Regions from separate parts of the Methylobacterium sp. Leaf113 genome, predicted to be linked through region 4. Evidence: riboswitches for the same ligand, from Rfam matches in the RefSeq annotation. Region 4 holds a riboswitch; each other region holds the start of a gene.
The links. A riboswitch is a leader RNA that binds a small molecule or an ion and turns the genes downstream of it on or off. The one in region 4 is predicted to bind cobalamin.
Positions count from the first base shown of each region.

Region 1: linked by a shared signal. The riboswitch ahead of ASF60_RS03620 (TonB-dependent siderophore receptor) and the one ahead of ASF60_RS01310 (CbtB domain-containing protein) in region 4 are both predicted to bind cobalamin.
Region 2: linked by a shared signal. The riboswitch ahead of ASF60_RS14120 (TonB-dependent receptor) and the one ahead of ASF60_RS01310 (CbtB domain-containing protein) in region 4 are both predicted to bind cobalamin.
Region 3: linked by a shared signal. The riboswitch ahead of ASF60_RS07915 (TonB-dependent receptor) and the one ahead of ASF60_RS01310 (CbtB domain-containing protein) in region 4 are both predicted to bind cobalamin.

Region 1 is NZ_LMNJ01000003.1:1,219-5,364, reverse strand. It holds gene ASF60_RS03625 (ABC transporter ATP-binding protein) at 1-356, opposite strand, end outside; gene ASF60_RS03620 (TonB-dependent siderophore receptor) at 356-2,545, opposite strand; cobalamin riboswitch at 2,702-2,911, opposite strand; gene ASF60_RS03615 (8'-apo-carotenoid 13,14-cleaving dioxygenase) at 3,471-4,146, shown strand, end outside.
Region 2 is NZ_LMNJ01000023.1:21,061-25,206, forward strand. It holds gene ASF60_RS14100 (hypothetical protein) at 1-43, opposite strand, end outside; gene ASF60_RS14105 (hypothetical protein) at 375-809, opposite strand; gene ASF60_RS14110 (hypothetical protein) at 875-1,117, opposite strand; gene ASF60_RS14115 (hypothetical protein) at 1,360-1,950, shown strand; cobalamin riboswitch at 2,089-2,290, shown strand; gene ASF60_RS14120 (TonB-dependent receptor) at 2,397-4,146, shown strand, end outside.
Region 3 is NZ_LMNJ01000009.1:23,920-28,065, reverse strand. It holds gene ASF60_RS07915 (TonB-dependent receptor) at 1-1,769, opposite strand, end outside; cobalamin riboswitch at 2,238-2,441, opposite strand; gene ASF60_RS07910 (DUF2934 domain-containing protein) at 2,550-2,753, shown strand; gene ASF60_RS07905 (multicopper oxidase family protein) at 2,837-4,146, opposite strand, start outside.
Region 4 is NZ_LMNJ01000001.1:278,700-282,845, reverse strand. It holds gene ASF60_RS01325 (hypothetical protein) at 1-84, opposite strand, end outside; gene cobO (cob(I)yrinic acid a,c-diamide adenosyltransferase) at 188-799, opposite strand; gene cobU (bifunctional adenosylcobinamide kinase/adenosylcobinamide-phosphate guanylyltransferase) at 796-1,329, opposite strand; cobalamin riboswitch at 1,414-1,606, shown strand; gene ASF60_RS01310 (CbtB domain-containing protein) at 1,680-1,856, shown strand; gene ASF60_RS01305 (CbtA family protein) at 1,884-2,639, shown strand; gene ASF60_RS01300 (DUF1636 family protein) at 2,632-3,120, shown strand; gene cobW (cobalamin biosynthesis protein CobW) at 3,117-4,146, shown strand, end outside.

The DNA of each region.
Region 1 (4,146 bases), on a different contig from region 4:
TTGCTCAAGTTGAGGCCGGCCAGCGTCGTGAAGTAGCGCAGGTTCGCCACCCCCGAGAGGCCTGGGTAGAGCGCTACCTGTTCGGGGATGTAAGCTACGTGCCGTCGGGCGCCGATCGGGTCGGCGCCGGCGTCCACACTACAGACCTCGACCGTGCCGGCATCCGCCTTCAGGAAGCCGAGGATTAGGTTGACCGTGGTCGTCTTGCCGGCACCGTTCGGCCCGAGCAAGGCGAAGACCTCGCCGGGGCGGAGCGACAGGTCGAGGCCGTCGAGGGCCTGGCGTTCGCCGAAACGCTTGCTCACCCCCCGGATGGCGAGCACGGCGTCGCCCGCATGGGTCGTGACCTCGGCCATCAGAAGCGCACCGAGATTGTGCCTGTGAAGCGCCGGGGCGCGCCGGGATAGACCCGGAAGACGTTGTTCGAACTCTCGTAGTAGGTCGCGTCGAAGATGTTCTCGACGTTAAGGCCGAAGCGCATGTTCTCGTAGCGGTAATAGGCCAGGGCATCGACCGCGATGTAGGCCGGGAGCACGAAGCCGGAGCCTGCCGCGTCCCCGGCGCGTTCGCCGACGCCGCGCACGCCGCCGCCGAGGCCTAGCCCCTTCCAGGGGCCCGCCTGCACCTCGTGCACGGCAAGCAGGCTGCCCGAGTGGCGCGGGATGTTGATGAGCGGTGCGCCCACGGGAAGCACGTTGTCCTTGGTCACCACCGCGTCGGCATAGACGTAACCCGCCAGAACCTTGATCTCGGGGGTGATCTGGCCGGCGGCGGTCAGTTCTAAGCCCTGGCTGCGCACGCGGCCCGCTGCCAACGAGAAGCCGCTGTTGTTGGGGTCGGCCGTGAGCACGTTCTGCCGCTCGATGCGGAAGGCCGCTGCCGTCAGGCCGAGCGCGCCGCCGAACACATCGAGCTTGGCACCGACTTCGTAGCCGATGCCGGTCTCGGGCTCGAACGGCACGGAGCGAGCTACCGCGAAGGCGTCGGGGCCGATATTGGGCCGGAAGCTGGTGCCGACATTGGTGTAGAGCGAGAGCTCCGGCAGGGGCTGGTAGACGAGGCCGGCGCGCGGTGTCGTCGCCACCCGGGATTGTTCCGTCTGCGTCGCCGTTGTGCGCTCGCGGAAGGATTGCTCGAAGAAGTCGAACCGGACCCCGAGCAGGGCTTTCCACTCCGGACTGAGCGCGATCTGGTCCTGGGCGTAGAGGGCGGTATTGGTGACCCGCTCCAGGTTGTTGCGCCGGATGGTCAGCGGCGGCAGGGCCTGGCCGTAGCGCGGATCGTAGATGTCGAGGCTGTAGGGGCTCTGGCGGAAGTTCGAGCGGTCGTAGACCACGCGGCTGTCGGTGCTCTCCCGCTCGAAGCCGAGAAGCACGGTATGGCCCAGATCACCGGTGGTGAAGCGCCCCACCACCTCGGCCTGGCCGATGGCGGTATCCCAGCGGTAATCGCGAAAGTTCCGGTCGCGCAGAACCGTGCGGTTGTCAGCGGCGAGGCCACGGACCTCCGCCGATTCCCCGACCAGCGAGCCGGTGTTGAAGTGGGTGGCCAGCCGCATCTGCCAATCGGCGTTGAAGCGATGCTCGACGCGCACCTGCATCGTGTCCGAACTCTGATCGGTGCTCTGCCCCGGCTCACCGAGGAAGCGGGAGATTGGCAGGAATCCCAGTTGCTTGTTGATCGCGATCACGCCCCGGTCGAAGACGACGCGGTTGCGCAGGAACTCGGTTTCGACGGTGATTTTCGTGTCCGGCGTGATCTGCCAACTTACGACGGGCGCGACGAGGAGCCGGTCGCCATCGACGAAATCGCGAAAGCTGTTCTGGCGTCCGCCCGCGAAGTTGAAGCGGTAGAGGAGCGTGCCGTCCTCGTTCAGGGCGCCGCCGGCATCCACCGTGCCGCGGAACTGCTCGAACGAGCCCCACAGGCCGCCCATCTCGACGAAGCGCTCGGCGGTCGGCTGCTTGGTGACGAAATTGACGAGGCCGCCCGGGTCGCTGCGCCCGAACAGGCCGCCGCCGGGACCCTTCAGGACCTCGATCCGCTCGACGTTCTGGGTGTCAGGCGGCGGCGGCGAGCCCCGGTTGATCGGGAAGCCGTTACGGTAGAGTTCCGAGGTCGTCGTGCCGCGGATGGCGTAGCTGAACACCGTCAGGCCGCCGAAATTGTTCTGCTGGGCGACACCGGGCGTATAGTTGAAGACCCGGTCGACCCGGGTGGCGGCCAGATCCGTGATGACCTCCCGCGGTGCGACGGTGACGACCTGGGGCACGTCGCGCTGGGGCGTGTCGGTCTTCGTGCTGCTCACAGCCCGGTCGTCCCGGTAACCCGGGGTCGGACCGATCAGGCCGATACCTGAGTTGGGACCAGCACCAGCGACGGCCGGGGCACCTCCGCCAGCCCCTTCCACGGAGAGCTCCTCCAGCGTGACGGCCTCCTGCGCCCGGGCCTCCAAGGAAGGCGCAGCTGCCGAGAGGATTGCGGCAAGCGCGTAGTGCGATCCTCGATGCCCCGACGTCCGACGACGCTTCGCCGGAACGGGCAGGTTCAGGATCGGGGCCTTCGAGGTCGGCAGGTTGGGACAAAAAGGCACCAGTGCGCTCAAGGTTGTCGAGCGACGGCCGAGCGGGTGCCCTCACGGGATCGGCCGCGTCAGCAGCCGAGTCCGCTCATGCGCTCCGCCGGGACACCCCGCCCGAGAGACGTATCGTGGTGCAAGGCAGGTCTCCTGGCTCGCGGGTCATTGCCCTCGCCTCGGCCTTCCCGGTGCGACGCACCAGTGACCATGAACGGAAAGGGCTCGCCGCTGACAGTTGCGGGGGCAGCTTCGGAAGCACTCCTGCGAGCACCCCGAATTCCCTCTTAGCCCGCGAGCCGACGACCCGCAGGAACCTTGACGGTCAGACATTCGCCGGGCGCTGCCGCATAGTCAATCGAGGGAACGCCATTTTCCGCAACATTGTAACATTGCATCGATATGGTTCTGGATGGTTGTGCGTCTTCAGATGATTTGGGACTGTCTGCGGTGTTCAGGAGCGGAGGCTTTGGTCCATCTGCGGTGGGAGGTTAGGCAGCCTGCGCCCAGTGGTGCAACTGGCCGATGCCCGATGGCCTCTACGATAGGGCGCTTAAGGACGTCTTCCGATCGAAAGCAGCCGGACCGCATTCCACCCAACCCAGTCGTAGAGCGGACGGACGGGTCCCGACCCAACCAAGCCGTAGAAGCTCGTCGATGGCAAACTCAAAAGCGGCCATTGAGCCGGTTGTAGGAGGCGTCCAAGCGTTTGGCTGACCGAGCCGTCGACGTAACGATTCGATTTCGTCACGTGGCCAGACGCGATTGGATACATTATCGATAAGATCGCCCAGTCTTCTCAGGCGAACAGAAATGTCTCCCTTTCCCGGTGAATCGGGGCGCCTCGATTACGAGGGCCCTCGCTCTCCCTCCGATCGCCCCGAGCCAGCGCCCGATGCCGAACTTGATCGCGTCCAGCCTGCATGCCACCGCCGAGGGCATTGTCGCGCTGGTGGCGGCCTGTAATCGGCTGCGCCTGCCAGGAACGCAGCACCCCTTTGTGGTTGGCGTCCATGCGCCAATGCGCGAGGAGCTGACCCTGCGGGATCTGCGCGTGACTGGAACGATCCCGGTGGGGCTCGACGGCCGCTACCTCAAGATGGGCGCCAACCCTGCCTGCCCGACAACGCGCGGCCACGACTGGTTCCTGGGCGACGGCATGGTGCACGGTCTCTGCATCGAGGACGGAAAAGCCTTGTGGTACCGCAACCGCTGGATCGGTTCGCGTGCGGCGTCCTCAGCGCTCGGCCGGCCCGCTGCCCCTGGGCCGCGCCGCGGCGACGACACTGTTAACACCAACGTCGTCGCGATCGGCGGCCGCACCTTGGCCGTGGTCGAGGCCGGCAGTTTCCCCGTCGCGCTGTCCGAGGATTTGGAGACGCAGCGCTACGACACGTTCGATGACACCCTCGCTGGCTCCTTCACTGGACATCCGCATCGCGACCCGGCGACCGGTGAGACACATGCCATCGCCTATGACGGCCGCGTCTGGGACAGCGTGCGCCACGTCGTCATCTCGCCCACGGGCCGGGTCGTGCGTGATGTAGCGATTCCGGTCGAGCACGGCCCCT
Region 2 (4,146 bases), on a different contig from region 4:
CGAGGGCGGCCACGCTGGCGGATTTCGACAGGCTTGTTGTCACGGGCTCACTCCAGGGCAAGGTCAGGCTCTGTGTAAAGCATCGCCGAGACGGGCGCTTCTGTATTTTTGCTGAAAAAATCCTCCGGATCGGAGTCTATTCGGTTGGATGCGAACCGAGATTAATAAAAAGACTGATAAGTCTTGCGCTCGGACGAGGCTGAGCAGATTTGGTCATGGAATCAAATCGAGCGGCATTGTCGGTGGAGCACAAGGTATCGCGGCGGCCGATCCGGTCCTCGATCAGGGGACAAACCGTTCCGCACCGGAATCCTCGTCTTGACGTCCTGTCGCGCTGTCTGATGTCCTGTTCGAAACCAGCCGTTCCGCGCGTTTCAGGGGCTGGGATACGGGCCGCGAAACAGGTCGCCCAACGCCTTGCGCCGGAACAGGGTGCGCCAGCGCCGGCGTTGATGCTCCGGTCGGTCGTGGTTGATGTGGCAGCGCTGGCAGAAGGCCGCGAGGTTCTTCGCGGCGTTGTTCGCCGTATCGTGGTCGCGGTGGGCCGTCGCCAGGACCACGCGCGTCGTCCGCACGGTTCCCAGCACGTCATCGATCCCGACCGCGAGGCAGACGAACCGCCCTGCCCCATCGCGCCATGCGCTGGCATCGTCGTCCCACCAGCGCCCATCGCCGAGATGGAAGACCCGCCGGCCATGCGGCCGTCCGCAGGACTCGCACCGACCCCGCGCGCGAGTGAACCGGATGACGGCCGACAGCTCGGGCCAGTCGATCGGATAGAAGAAGCGATGCTCGCGACGGATCGGCATGGTCGGCAATGGTCACGGCACGATTGGCGCTGGCAAGCGCCGAGTTCAACCGGCGGCGCTGAATCTCAGCCGGAATGGCTGGAGGGCGCCTGCCACTGCACGCCGGCATGCTCGCGGATGTCGCCCGCCGCGCTGCCGGTGTCGGCGTCGCTGGCCCAGCCGCTCGGCTCCGCCACGTCGAGGATCTCGTCGTCCGGATAGGCGGCTTCGAGAAACAGCCTGGCTTCGCCCTCGGCGGCGGCCCGCACGGTCACCAGCGGTTTCGGTCCCTCGGCGGTCCTGATGTTGGCGATGAACAGCTTCGTCATGTCCGATGTCTCCCGGCGGTGATGACCGCTCACAGAGGGCGGTGACGGGCGAACAGCAAGAGGGCCGGCATCGATCGGCCGATCGCGGGGGCGAGCGCCCGCGCCGCCTCGGTGACCGAGACCGGGGTCCCCGCGGGATCGGGCCGGGCACTGGATCGTCAACCACGGCGTGCATTCCGCCACCGAAACTCGCGGACCGTCTCAACCAGACCGAAACCTCCGGGCGCCATGCTGTCCGGCGGATGATCGCCCCACGTCGCGCGATCGCGCTTGGATGGGGCCTGAGCCAGATTTCCAGACGTCGCTTCTTCCTCCAACGGGTTTCCTGCCGGATTTCGGGCCAAGCCCTGAGGCCGCTGGCCGTCGACGCCGAGTTCACCCGCGACAACGTCGACACGGCCTGTCAGGCCCTGTCGTTGAAGCTGGTGAACCTCGTCGAGGAGGACGACGAAGGCAGCTATGCCTTCCGCCTGACGCGGCCGGGCCTGCTTCTCCTCAACGGCCAGATCGAGGCGGCCGCTGGCTTGATCGACCAGGGCTTTGGTTTGCGCCGGATCAAGACACCGCCCCTCTGGGGCGCGCTCGGCAGCAAGCTCCGTCCGGGCGGACCCGGCATGTCCCTCAAGGGCAGCGGTCCGAGGGCCTACGCCACCCAATTGATCGTGGCGGTCGCCTCCGGACACGCGATCGTCGCCGGTGACGTCGTCCGGGGCAATGCCAATGGCCCCCGCACCTGGCTCGAGGACGAGCCGGCGCCCCGCGCCGAACGCCAGATCGGACCCTCGCCGCTGCGAAGCTGGAGCCCGGACCAGGATCGGGATCGCCCGCTCTGATCGGAGGGGCGGCCGCCCATCCAGCCTTCACCCGGCCTGTCCCCGACCCCCCGGCGCTGGGCTCGGCCCGGGCTGTCGCACAGGGAGCACAGGACGCCGATTTCCCGCGCGTTCGATTGACGCTGTCGGGCTTCCTCTGGTCTTCTGGCCTCGGACGGTTCCTCGGATCGAGGATCAAAAGGGAACGCGGTGCGGGCGAGAGCCCAACGCCGCGGCTGCCCCCGCAACTGTAAGCGGCGAGCCCATCATCAACACGTCACTGGGTGCCCCGGCACCTGGGAAGACGATGAGAGGGCGGTGACCCGCGAGCCAGGAGACCTGCCGTCCATCGTGGTCACACGCGAAACGCATCGGGCGGGGTGTCCTGGTGGGTGTCGGGGCGTTCGCACGCGGCGAACGGACCGACCTCGTCGCGGTGACGTGCCACAGACGTCGCCCGAGGTTTCATGTCGCCCGCTCCGTCACGGCCCCCCTACCGAACGCTCCTTCTGGTCTCCTGCGCCGGCCTGGTGCCTTACGGCGCGCAGATCCGGCCGGTCTTTGGCCAGGCGGCCGAGGCGAACCTGGCTGAACTCTCGGTCACGGCGGAGGCATCGGCGCCGCCCGGAACCGGACCGGTCGCGCAGGCGGGCTTCGTCGGCGGCGTCACCGGCATCGGCGGCGGTCTCAGGCCCGTCGATGCGGCGAGCGCGGGGGTGATATCGGGTGCGCAGATCAACAGCCGCCCGATCACCCGACCGGGAGAGGTGCTGGAAAGCGTGCCCGGTCTCATCGTCACCCAGCATTCCGGGGAGGGGAAGGCCAACCAGTTCTTCCTGCGCGGGTTCAATCTCGACCACGGCACCGATATCGCGCTGTCGATCGACGGCATGCCGGTCAACATGCGGACCCACGCCCACGGACAGGGCTATGCCGACCTCAACTTCCTGATCCCGGAACTCGTCGGCGCGGTGGAGTTCCACAAGGGTCCCTACTTCGTGCGCGATGGCGACTTCGCCTCGGCCGGTTCGGTGCGGATCGACTATCTCGACAAGACCGACCGCAACCTCGCCCTGACCTCCTTCGGCAGCTTCGGCTACAAGCGGGCGCTCACCATCGCGTCGGCACCGCTCGGGCAGGGCACCCTTCTGGTGGCGGGCGAGGCCCAGACCTATGACGGCCCCTGGGACGTGCCGGACCGTCTGGCCAAGCTCAACGGCGTCGTCCGCTACAGCCAGGGCACGGCCCTGGACGGCTTCGCCCTGACGGGCATGGCCTACTGGGCCCGGTGGAACGCCACCAACCAGATCCCGGAGCGCGCCGTCGCGGAGGGGATCATCGGCCGCTTCGGCGCCCTGAACCCCACGGATGGCGGCGACACCGGCCGTTTCTCGCTCTCTGGACGCTGGAGCCGGACGAGCGACGCCGGCATCACCCGGGCGAACGCCTACGTCATCCGCTATGGGATGAACCTGTTCAACGACTTCACGTATTTTCTCAACGATCCGGTCAGCGGCGACCAGTTCCGCCAGCGCGACAGCCGGGTGCTGGGCGGCGGCGAGATCAGCCACACGGTCCAGGGCGATCTCTTCGGGTTGCCGATGGAGACCGAGATAGGGCTTCAGACCCGCACGGACTCGATCCGCGTCGGCCTGTTCAACACCACCGCGCGGCAGGTCCGCTCGACGGTGCTGGACGACCGGGTGCTGGAGGCGAGCGCCGCCCTCTACGTCGAGAACCGGGTGCGCTGGACCGATTGGCTGCGCACCAGCGTCGGTGTCCGGGCCGACGGGTTCACCGCCGATGTCCGCTCGGACACGCCGGCCAATTCCGGCACGGCACGGGACGGCATCGTCAACCCGAAGCTCGGCCTCGTGCTCGGTCCGTGGTTCGAGACCGAGCTGTTCGTGAATTACGGCGGCGGCTTCCACTCCAACGACGCCCGCGGCGTAACCGCCACGGTCGATCCGACGAGCCCGCTCTTCAACATCAGCCGCTCGCCCTTCCTCGTGCCCTCGACCGGCTCGGAGATCGGCCTGCGCAACCGCAGCATCGCCGGGCTCGAGACCGCCGTCGCCCTGTTCCAACTCGATTTCGCCTCCGAGAACCTGTTCCAGGGCGACAGCGGCACCACCGAGCCGAGCCGCCCCACCCGCCGATTCGGCATCGAGTGGACCAACCGCTACGCGGTGACGCCTTGGCTCTCCCTGGAGGGCG
Region 3 (4,146 bases), on a different contig from region 4:
CTCCCGACCCTTTGGTTGAAGGCGTCGTACTGGGCGTGAAGCAGGGCCACGTTGGCGTCGATGCGCCAGGCCTCGAACAGGTGCAGGCTCAGGGCCGCCTCGACGCCGAGGGAGGATTGCTGCCCGACCTGGGTCGCGAGCGCCGCCTCGCCCGGCACCCGCGTGATCGGATTGTCCTTGACGATGCGGTAGCCGGCCAGGGTCCACTCGGCCCGGCCGTTCCAGGCGACGCCCTTGGCGCCGACCTCCACCTGCTCGCCGGTGGAGAGCTTCAAACCGGACAGATTCTGCGACAGCGAGATCAGGCTGCCGACCGGATCGGTGGCGGTGGCGTATTGGGCGTAGAGCGCCAGCAGGGGGGTCGGGTTGTAGACGGCGCCGAAGCGGTAGCTGAGCGCCTGGAAATCCTGCTCGAAGGCGGCGCCCGTGACGAGGTTGGTCCGGTGCAGCACCGGCGCGTCGTAGCGCATGCCGGCCAGCAGCGAGAGCTGATCGGACAGGATCAGGCGGTTCTCGGCGAAGACCGAGGCCTGGCGCGTGTTGGTGGCGTAGGCCGGAGTGGCGCGGCCATTGGCCGGGAACAGACCCGGGTCATAGGCGAAGGGATCGACGCTGGTGGTGAGGCCGCCGCCCTCGGAGCTGAAGTTGTTGGTGTGCCGGAACGCGATGGCGTTGACGTCGAACCCGGCCAGGAATTCGTTGCGGAATCCGAACACTGTGCCCCGGATCGTCGCGTCGAGGCGATTCCCGATCTGCTCCTGGCTGTGGTAGATTTCGAGATAGTCCGAGCGGTCGATCCGCCCGGTGTCGCGGTTGAAGGCGTATTGCTCGACGTCCCGCCACTGGCGCCGGCTCTGGAGCCGGTAGGCGGTGTTGCGGATCGTGATGTCGGCGCTCGGCGTCCACTCCGCTCGCAGCTGCGTCCAGTTGTCGGTCCAGAGGATCTGGGCGTCGCTGACGTTGTAGTTGTTGAACCGGATGGCGTCGCGGATGCGCCCGTCGATGAGCGGCGTGCCCCAGTAGCGGGCCGGCTCCTGGTAGCCGAAATCATGGCTCAGGGTGATGGCGAGGTCCGGATTCGCCTGCAGGGTCAGGGCGCCCGAGACCGCGAGATTGCGGAAGTCGCCGTCCGGCGCGATCCAGCCTGCGGCGCGGTTGCCGCTGATGTTGAGGCGGTAGGCGAGCGCCTCCCCGATGGGACCGCCGGAATCGAGGGCCAAGCGCGCCAAACCGTCCGAGCCGACGGCCGCGCGCGCCACGTTGAGGGGCGTGAAGACCGGCTTCTTGGTCACGACGTTGATCACGCCGCCGATGGCGCCGTCGCCGTAGAGCACGGAGGCCGGCCCACGCAGCACCTCGATGCGCTCGACGTTCCAGGTGTCGAACGGGAAGGTGACGGTGCCCGCCCCGACGAACAGGCGGGTGCCGTCGTAGAGCTGCTGGATCGAGTTCGGGCCGGCGAAGCCCCGGGCCGTGAAGGCGCCGTTGCCGTTGCCGGGGGCCGCCACCGTGGTGATGCCGGTGGCGTTCTGGGTGACGGCCTCCGCCACCGTGTTCTGGCCGCGCAGGCGCGTGGTCTCCCCCGCGATCACGTCGACGCTGGCGGGGGTTTCCAGGGGCGTCAGGCCGAGGCGGCTGGCGCTGCGGCTCGAGCTGCGCAGGTTCAGCCCCTCGGCGGGCGGCGGGCCGCCGCGCCCGGAGCCCGCGACCTCCAGGGTCTCCAGGGTGACGGCCGAGTGGGATTCGCCGGGCGCGGCGTCGGCCGGCATCGGCAGCAGGCCGCCGAGCAGGGCCGCGAGCGGCCAGGATGTGAGGGGCCGGAATATCGGAGGCCGGGATATCGGGGGCAAGGATATCAGGGGCAAGACGTGGCCCTGCCGAGCGCGTCGGGCGCGTGGGGATCGGGACGGGATTTGGGCGAGGGACATGGAACAACCGGGAAGGGGCGCGGGCATCGGCCAGGGCCGACGAGCCACCTCTGCTAAAGCGAATGTTATAATGTTACAATCGCTGAGTGGTGCCGGACGCGACGTTGTCCGCAAGCCAGCCGTCTCCGGACCGCGCGGGGCGATCGGACGAGGCGGACGGGAGCGGGACGCGCGGGCGCAGACGGGCATCGACGGGACGGCTGACGCGACGGGTCGCGCGGAGTGGCACGTCACCGCGACGAGGTCGGTCCGTTCGCCGCATGCGAACGCCCCGACACCCACCAGGACACCCCGCCCGATGCGTTTCGCGTGTGACCACGACTGACGGCAGGTCTCCTGGCTCGCGGGTCACCGCCCTCTCATCGTCTTCCCAGAGGCTTGCAACCCCCAGTGACGTGTTGATGATGGGCTCGCCGCTTACAGTTGCGGGGGCAGCCGCGGCGTTGGGGCAGAGCCCCGCACCGCGTTCCCTTTTGATCCTCGATCCGAGGAACCGTCGCGCCGAAGCTAGGCGGTTTCCGGCGCCGGCGTCAATCGACGGGGACGATTCGCCCCCGGGAGCGTTGGCCCCGCGGCGGGGGTCGCACCTGCGATCGCCGGTCACGAAGGAGCAGAAGCACGATGTCCGAGGATGGGATCACGTTCGAACGGGTCCGCGAGCGCGCCCACGAGATCTGGGAGCGCAACCACCGTCCCGAAGGCTTCGAGGTCGAGTTCTGGCTGATGGCCGAGCGGGAACTCCGCGCCGAGCAGGCCCGCCGCAAGCCGGCCGCCGACCGGACCGCCTCGGAGACGCCGCCGGGGGCCGACACGACCACCCGGTGAGGCCGGCATGGCTCGCCTTCGGGCGAGGTTAGGCCGACGAGGCCCGCGGTGAGGCGCGTGCCGCCTGCCGAGACGGAAAACCGTCAGGATCGGACGTCGAGCACGCCCATCATGCCGAGTTCCTCGTGCTCGAGAATGTGGCAATGGTACATGCGCGGCCCCGGCTGGTCCTGGCGCAGCAGGAGCCGGACCGTCTCGCCGGGCACGACGTTCACGGTGTCCTTCCAGGCGCGATAGCCCGGGGTCCTGACCTGTCCGTCCTTCTCGTAGGCGACGATCTGGAACTGGGTTCCGTGGACATGGAACGGGTGATCCATGTCCGACTGGTTGACGATGTCCCATTGTTCGACCTGACCGACCTTCGAGACCTCGTCGATGCGGGTCATGTCGAAGCTCTTGTTGTTGATCAGGAACTTCATGTCGTGGCTGCCGGGCGGCTTGGCGGCGGCACCGCCTTTCGCGGTTCCGCCGTGATCCATGCCCGGCATGGCACCGTGATCCATGGAGCCCATGTCCTCCGTCAGCACGAAGCGGCGGGTGACGACCGGGGCCTGGAGCGGGGCGATCGCCCGCAGCATCTTCGGCAGCGGCGGTGGCGGCGTCGCCGGTCGTCCCGCCACGTTCGCGGTCAGCAGGACCTTACCCGCCTCCTTTGGCTCCCCCGGTCCCATCCAGCCGCGCTCGTAGGCGAGCGTGGTCAGTTTGGCCGGGCCGGGCTGATCGAAGGAGACGATGAGTTCCACCCGCTCGGCCGGGGTGAGCAGCACCTCGTCGACGGCGACCGGCGCCTCGACAAGGCCGCCATCGGTGCCGATCAGGGTCATGCGGGCGCCCGCGAAGCGCAGGCGCAGGTAGCGCGCGTTGGTCGCGTTGACGAGCCGGAGGCGGCGCTTCTCGCCCGGCGCCACCGTCATCACCGGATTGCTCTGGCCGTTGACGAGCACGTGGTCGCCGACGCGACCGTTCATCAGGTCGACCATCGTGCTGGGCGGCATCGTCCCGTCCGCCGCGATCCGGAGATCGGTCAGCATCAGGACCGTGTCGCCATAGGCGGCCGGAATCGGATCGGATTTCGGCTTGACCAGGAAGAGCCCGGCGAGGCCGCGATAGACCTGTTCGGCGGTGAGGCCGTGCGGATGCGGATGAAACCAGTAGGTCGCCGCACTGCCCTCGGGCAGGTCGAAGGCGTAGCCGTGTTCGGCCCCGGACGCGACGGGGTTCATCGGGTTGCCGTCCTGGTCGGACGGCACCGGCATCCCATGCCAGTGGATCGTGGAGGGTTGCCCTGGAATGCCGTTCTGGAACGTGATCGCGACCCGGTCGCCCTCCTGCGCCTCGATCACCGGATGGCCGCCGTCATAGAGCAGCACCGGCGTGTCGAGGCCCTCCGCGT
Region 4 (4,146 bases):
CGAGGCAGCCTCGTACCCGCACAGCGGGGCCGCGCTCGCGGACGACAAGGCGAACACGCTCAGAGCCGGCAACCACGGAATCACGCCCCGCATCTCCTGATTGAAACCCAGGGAACAGCGCAGGTTTCGCGCCCTCGATCAACAGGACGTTGCGCTTTCGGGTCGCCCCGTCGACAGACATCCGTTCCTAGAATTCGATGCCCACCTGGGCTTTCACCCCGGCGGCGAAGTGGTGCTTCACGGAGCCCATTTCGGTGACGAGATCGGCGGCCTCGATCAGGGCCGGCTTGGCATTGCGGCCGGTGACGATGACGTGGAGGTCAGGCCGGCGCGCCCGGAAGGCCGCCACCACGGCATCGAGGTCCAGGTAATCGTAGCGCAACGCGATGTTGAGCTCGTCCAGCACCACGAGGCGGATCGTCGGATCCGCCATCAGGTCGAGGGCCTTGGCCCAGGCGTGCTCGGCGGCGGCGATGTCGCGGGCCTTGTCCTGGGTCTCCCAGGTGAAACCCTCGCCGAGGGTGTGCCAGTCGATCCGGTCCCCGAAGACCTGGAGCGCGTGCTTCTCGCCCGTGTCCCAGGCGCCCTTGATGAACTGGACCACGCCGACGCGCCAGCCATGGCCCAGCGCCCGCAGCATCAGCCCGAGGGCCGCCGTGGTCTTGCCCTTGCCGGGACCGGTGTTGACGATGAGAAGCCCCTTCTCGATCGTCTTGCCGGCGACCTCGGCGTCCTGCACCGCCTTGCGCTTCTCCATCTTTTCGCGATGGCGTTCGGCGTCGTTCACGGCGTCCGTCATGGGGTGGCTCCAGCTTGGGGTTTCACGATCAGGGGCAGGCCCGCCACCAGGAAGACGACGTGGTCGGCCTGTCGCGCGAGGCGCTGGTGCAGCCGCCCGGCGGCATCGCGAAACCGGCGGGCCAGCGCATTGTCCGGCACGATGCCGAGCCCGACCTCGTTGCCGACCAGCACCACCGGGCCGGGCGCCGCCGCGCAGGCCGCCAACAGCGCGGCGGTGGCGGCCTCCACGTCGGCCTCGGCCAGGATCAGGTTGGTGAGCCAGAGGGTGAGGCAATCGACCAGCACCGGCCCGGGCGCAGCGGCCACCGCCCCGGCCAGGTCCATCGGCACGTCGCGGGTGATCCAGTCGGCCGAGCGGCGCTCCCGGTGGAGCGCGATGCGGTCGCGCATCTCGTCGTCCCAGGCCTGCGCCGTGGCGAGGTACAGCCAGGGGGCGGGACAGGCCTCGATCAGCCCCTCCGCGTGGGCGCTCTTGCCGGAGCGCGCGCCGCCGAGCACGAGAGTCAGTCTGGGAGGGAGGTTCGGCATGGGCCTCCTGTGCCCGAAATCGAGCCCTCGGGTCAAAGGCCGGAATCCGATCCGGGCCGCGTTGTCAGCGCGACGGCAACCGCGTAGAAGCGTGGATCGGACGGTGCCCCGGCGACGGGGTGAAAAGGGAATGCGGTGAGGGGGCGACCCTGAAACCGCAGCTGCCCCCGCAACTGTGAGCGGAGACGGGACTGCCATCGGCCACTGGAGCGATCCGGGAAGGCGGCAGGACCAGCGACCCGCGAGCCAGGAGACCTGCCGCCGAGAGTGGACCTGCCATCGAGCGTGGACCTTCCGTCCACCCGATCGATCCGTGACGGCCGCCGGCGGGGCGGCCAGGAGATGAACCGATGTCGACCAACACCCTCGTCCTGACCGGCACCCGCACCAACGAGCGTCTCGGCGCCGTGCTCTTCGCCGCCTTCCTCGGCCTCGGCCTCGTGTTCATGGCGGGCTTCGCCCCCGCGATGGCGCTGCACAATGCGGCGCACGACTTCCGCCACAGCCAGAATTTCCCCTGCCACTGAGCGCCTCCGCTTAAGGCAGACACCCCCATGATCATCCGGCTCGTGTCGGCGGCCCTGGTCGCCGGCTTCCTCGCGGCTGTGGTCGCGACGGGCCTGCAGCTCGCGCTCACCTCGCCGCTCATCATCGCGGCCGAGCGCTACGAGACGCAGGCCTCGGCAGATCCCGCACGCCTGTCGCCCGCCTCCCTGGTCGTGCGCGTCCACGGCGGTCACGATCACGGCACCAAGGACCCCTCGGTCGCGGGCGGCGAGGTCGCGCCCGACTGGCAGCCCGGCCCCGGCCTGCCGCGCATGGCCTTCACGGCGCTGGCCACCCTGGTGGGCGGCGTCGGCTACGCGCTGCTGCTCGGCGCCGTGCTGCTCGCCTGCAACCGCGAGCCAAGCCCCGAAACCGGCCTGCGCTTCGCCATCGGGGGGTTCCTCGCGGTGGCCCTGGCACCGGCTCTCGGGCTGGCGCCGGAACTGCCCGGCATGGCGGCGGCGCCGCTCGCCGACCGCCAGTTCTGGTGGGTGATGACGGCGCTCGCCACCGCCATGGGGCTGTACCTCATCGCGATCCGGCGCGCGCCGATCACCATCGCGGGGGGCATCGTGCTCCTGGTCGCCCCCCATCTCGCGGGCGCGCCGGAGACCAGCCACGCCGCCTCGAACCTGCCGGCGGCCTACGCGGCGCAGTTCGCCGCACGCTCGCTCGGCATCGCCTTCGTGTTCTGGGCCGTGATCGGGCTGGCCTATGGCTGGGCCTGGGGATTGTTCGGCAAGGCCCGGACGGCCCATGCCTGACCAGTCGACTGACCCGTTGCTGGATCAAGGACCCAAAGACCTGCGTCAGACGGACAGCGCCGCCGTCACGCTCTACGTCTGCGCCACCTGCCGGGCGGCCGGGGACGTCTCCGAGCCACGCGCCGGGGCGCGCCTGCTCGCCGCCCTCCAGGAGGCGGTGAGCGCGGGCGGTCATCCGGGCATCACGGTCGAGAGCGTCGAGTGCCTCTCGGTGTGCAAGCGGCCCTGCACGGTGGCGGTCGCGTCGCAGGGGCGCTGGACCTACGTCTACGGCGATCTCGATCCGGTCGCCTCGGCCGGCACCATCCTGGACGGCGTCGCGCTCTATGCCGAGACGCCGGACGGCATCGTACCGTGGAAGGCCCGGCCGCAGGAATTCCGCAAGGGCGTCGTCGCCCGTATTCCGCCGTTCTCGCCGCCGCTCCCGCCCACATTCCCGCCGCCCGTCGCGGCGCCCCCCCATCCGGACGCCGCCGAATGACCCTTGTCGCCAAGATTCCCTGCACGATCGTCACGGGCTTCCTCGGAGCCGGCAAGACCACGCTGGTGCGCCACCTCGTCGAGAACGCCAACGGCCGCCGCCTCGCGATCATCGTCAACGAGTTCGGCGATATCGGCTTCGACGGCTCGTTCCTGGCGGCCTGCGGCATCGAGGGCTGCGGCGACGAGGACATCGTCGAACTGGCCAACGGCTGCATCTGCTGCACCGTGGCCGACGATTTCGTGCCGGCCCTGAACAAGCTCCTCGACCGGGCCGATCCGCCCGAGCACATCCTGATCGAGACCTCGGGCCTCGCCCTGCCGAAGCCCCTTGTCCAGGCGTTCCAGTGGCCGGCCATCCGCTCGCGGGTGACGGTGGACGGCGTGGTCGCGGTGATCGACGGACCGGCCGTGGCGGCCGGCTTCTTCGCCGACGATCCGGCGGCTCTGGCCGCCCAGCGCGCCGACGATGCCAGCGTCGACCACGACAACCCGCTGGAAGAGGTGTTCGAGGACCAGCTCCTCTGCGCCGACCTCGTGGTGATGAACAAGGCCGACCTCCTCGACGAGGCCGGGCGCGCCAAGGTTCGGGCCGAGGTGCTCGGGCACCTGCCCCGCGCGGTGAAGATGGTCGAGGCCGAGCACGGCCGCCTCGACCCGCGCGTGATCCTGGGTCTCGAGGCTGCAGCCGAGGACGACCTCGACGCGCGCCCCTCCCATCACGGTGAGGGCGAGGACCACGACCACGACGATTTCGACTCGGTGGCCCTCCCGGTTCGGTCCGCCGCCACCGCCGAGGATCTGGCGATCCGCGTCGCCCGCGCCGCCGAGACCGCGGGCGTGCTCCGCATCAAGGGCTTCGCCGAGGTCACCGGCAAGCCGATGCGCCTCGTGGTCCAGGGCGTCGGCGCGCGGATCAGCCATCATTACGACCGGCCCTGGAAAGCCTCCGAGCCGCGGGACGGCCGCCTCGTCGTCATCGGCCTGAAGGGCTTCGACCAGGGCGCCGTCGCCGAGGCTCTGGCGG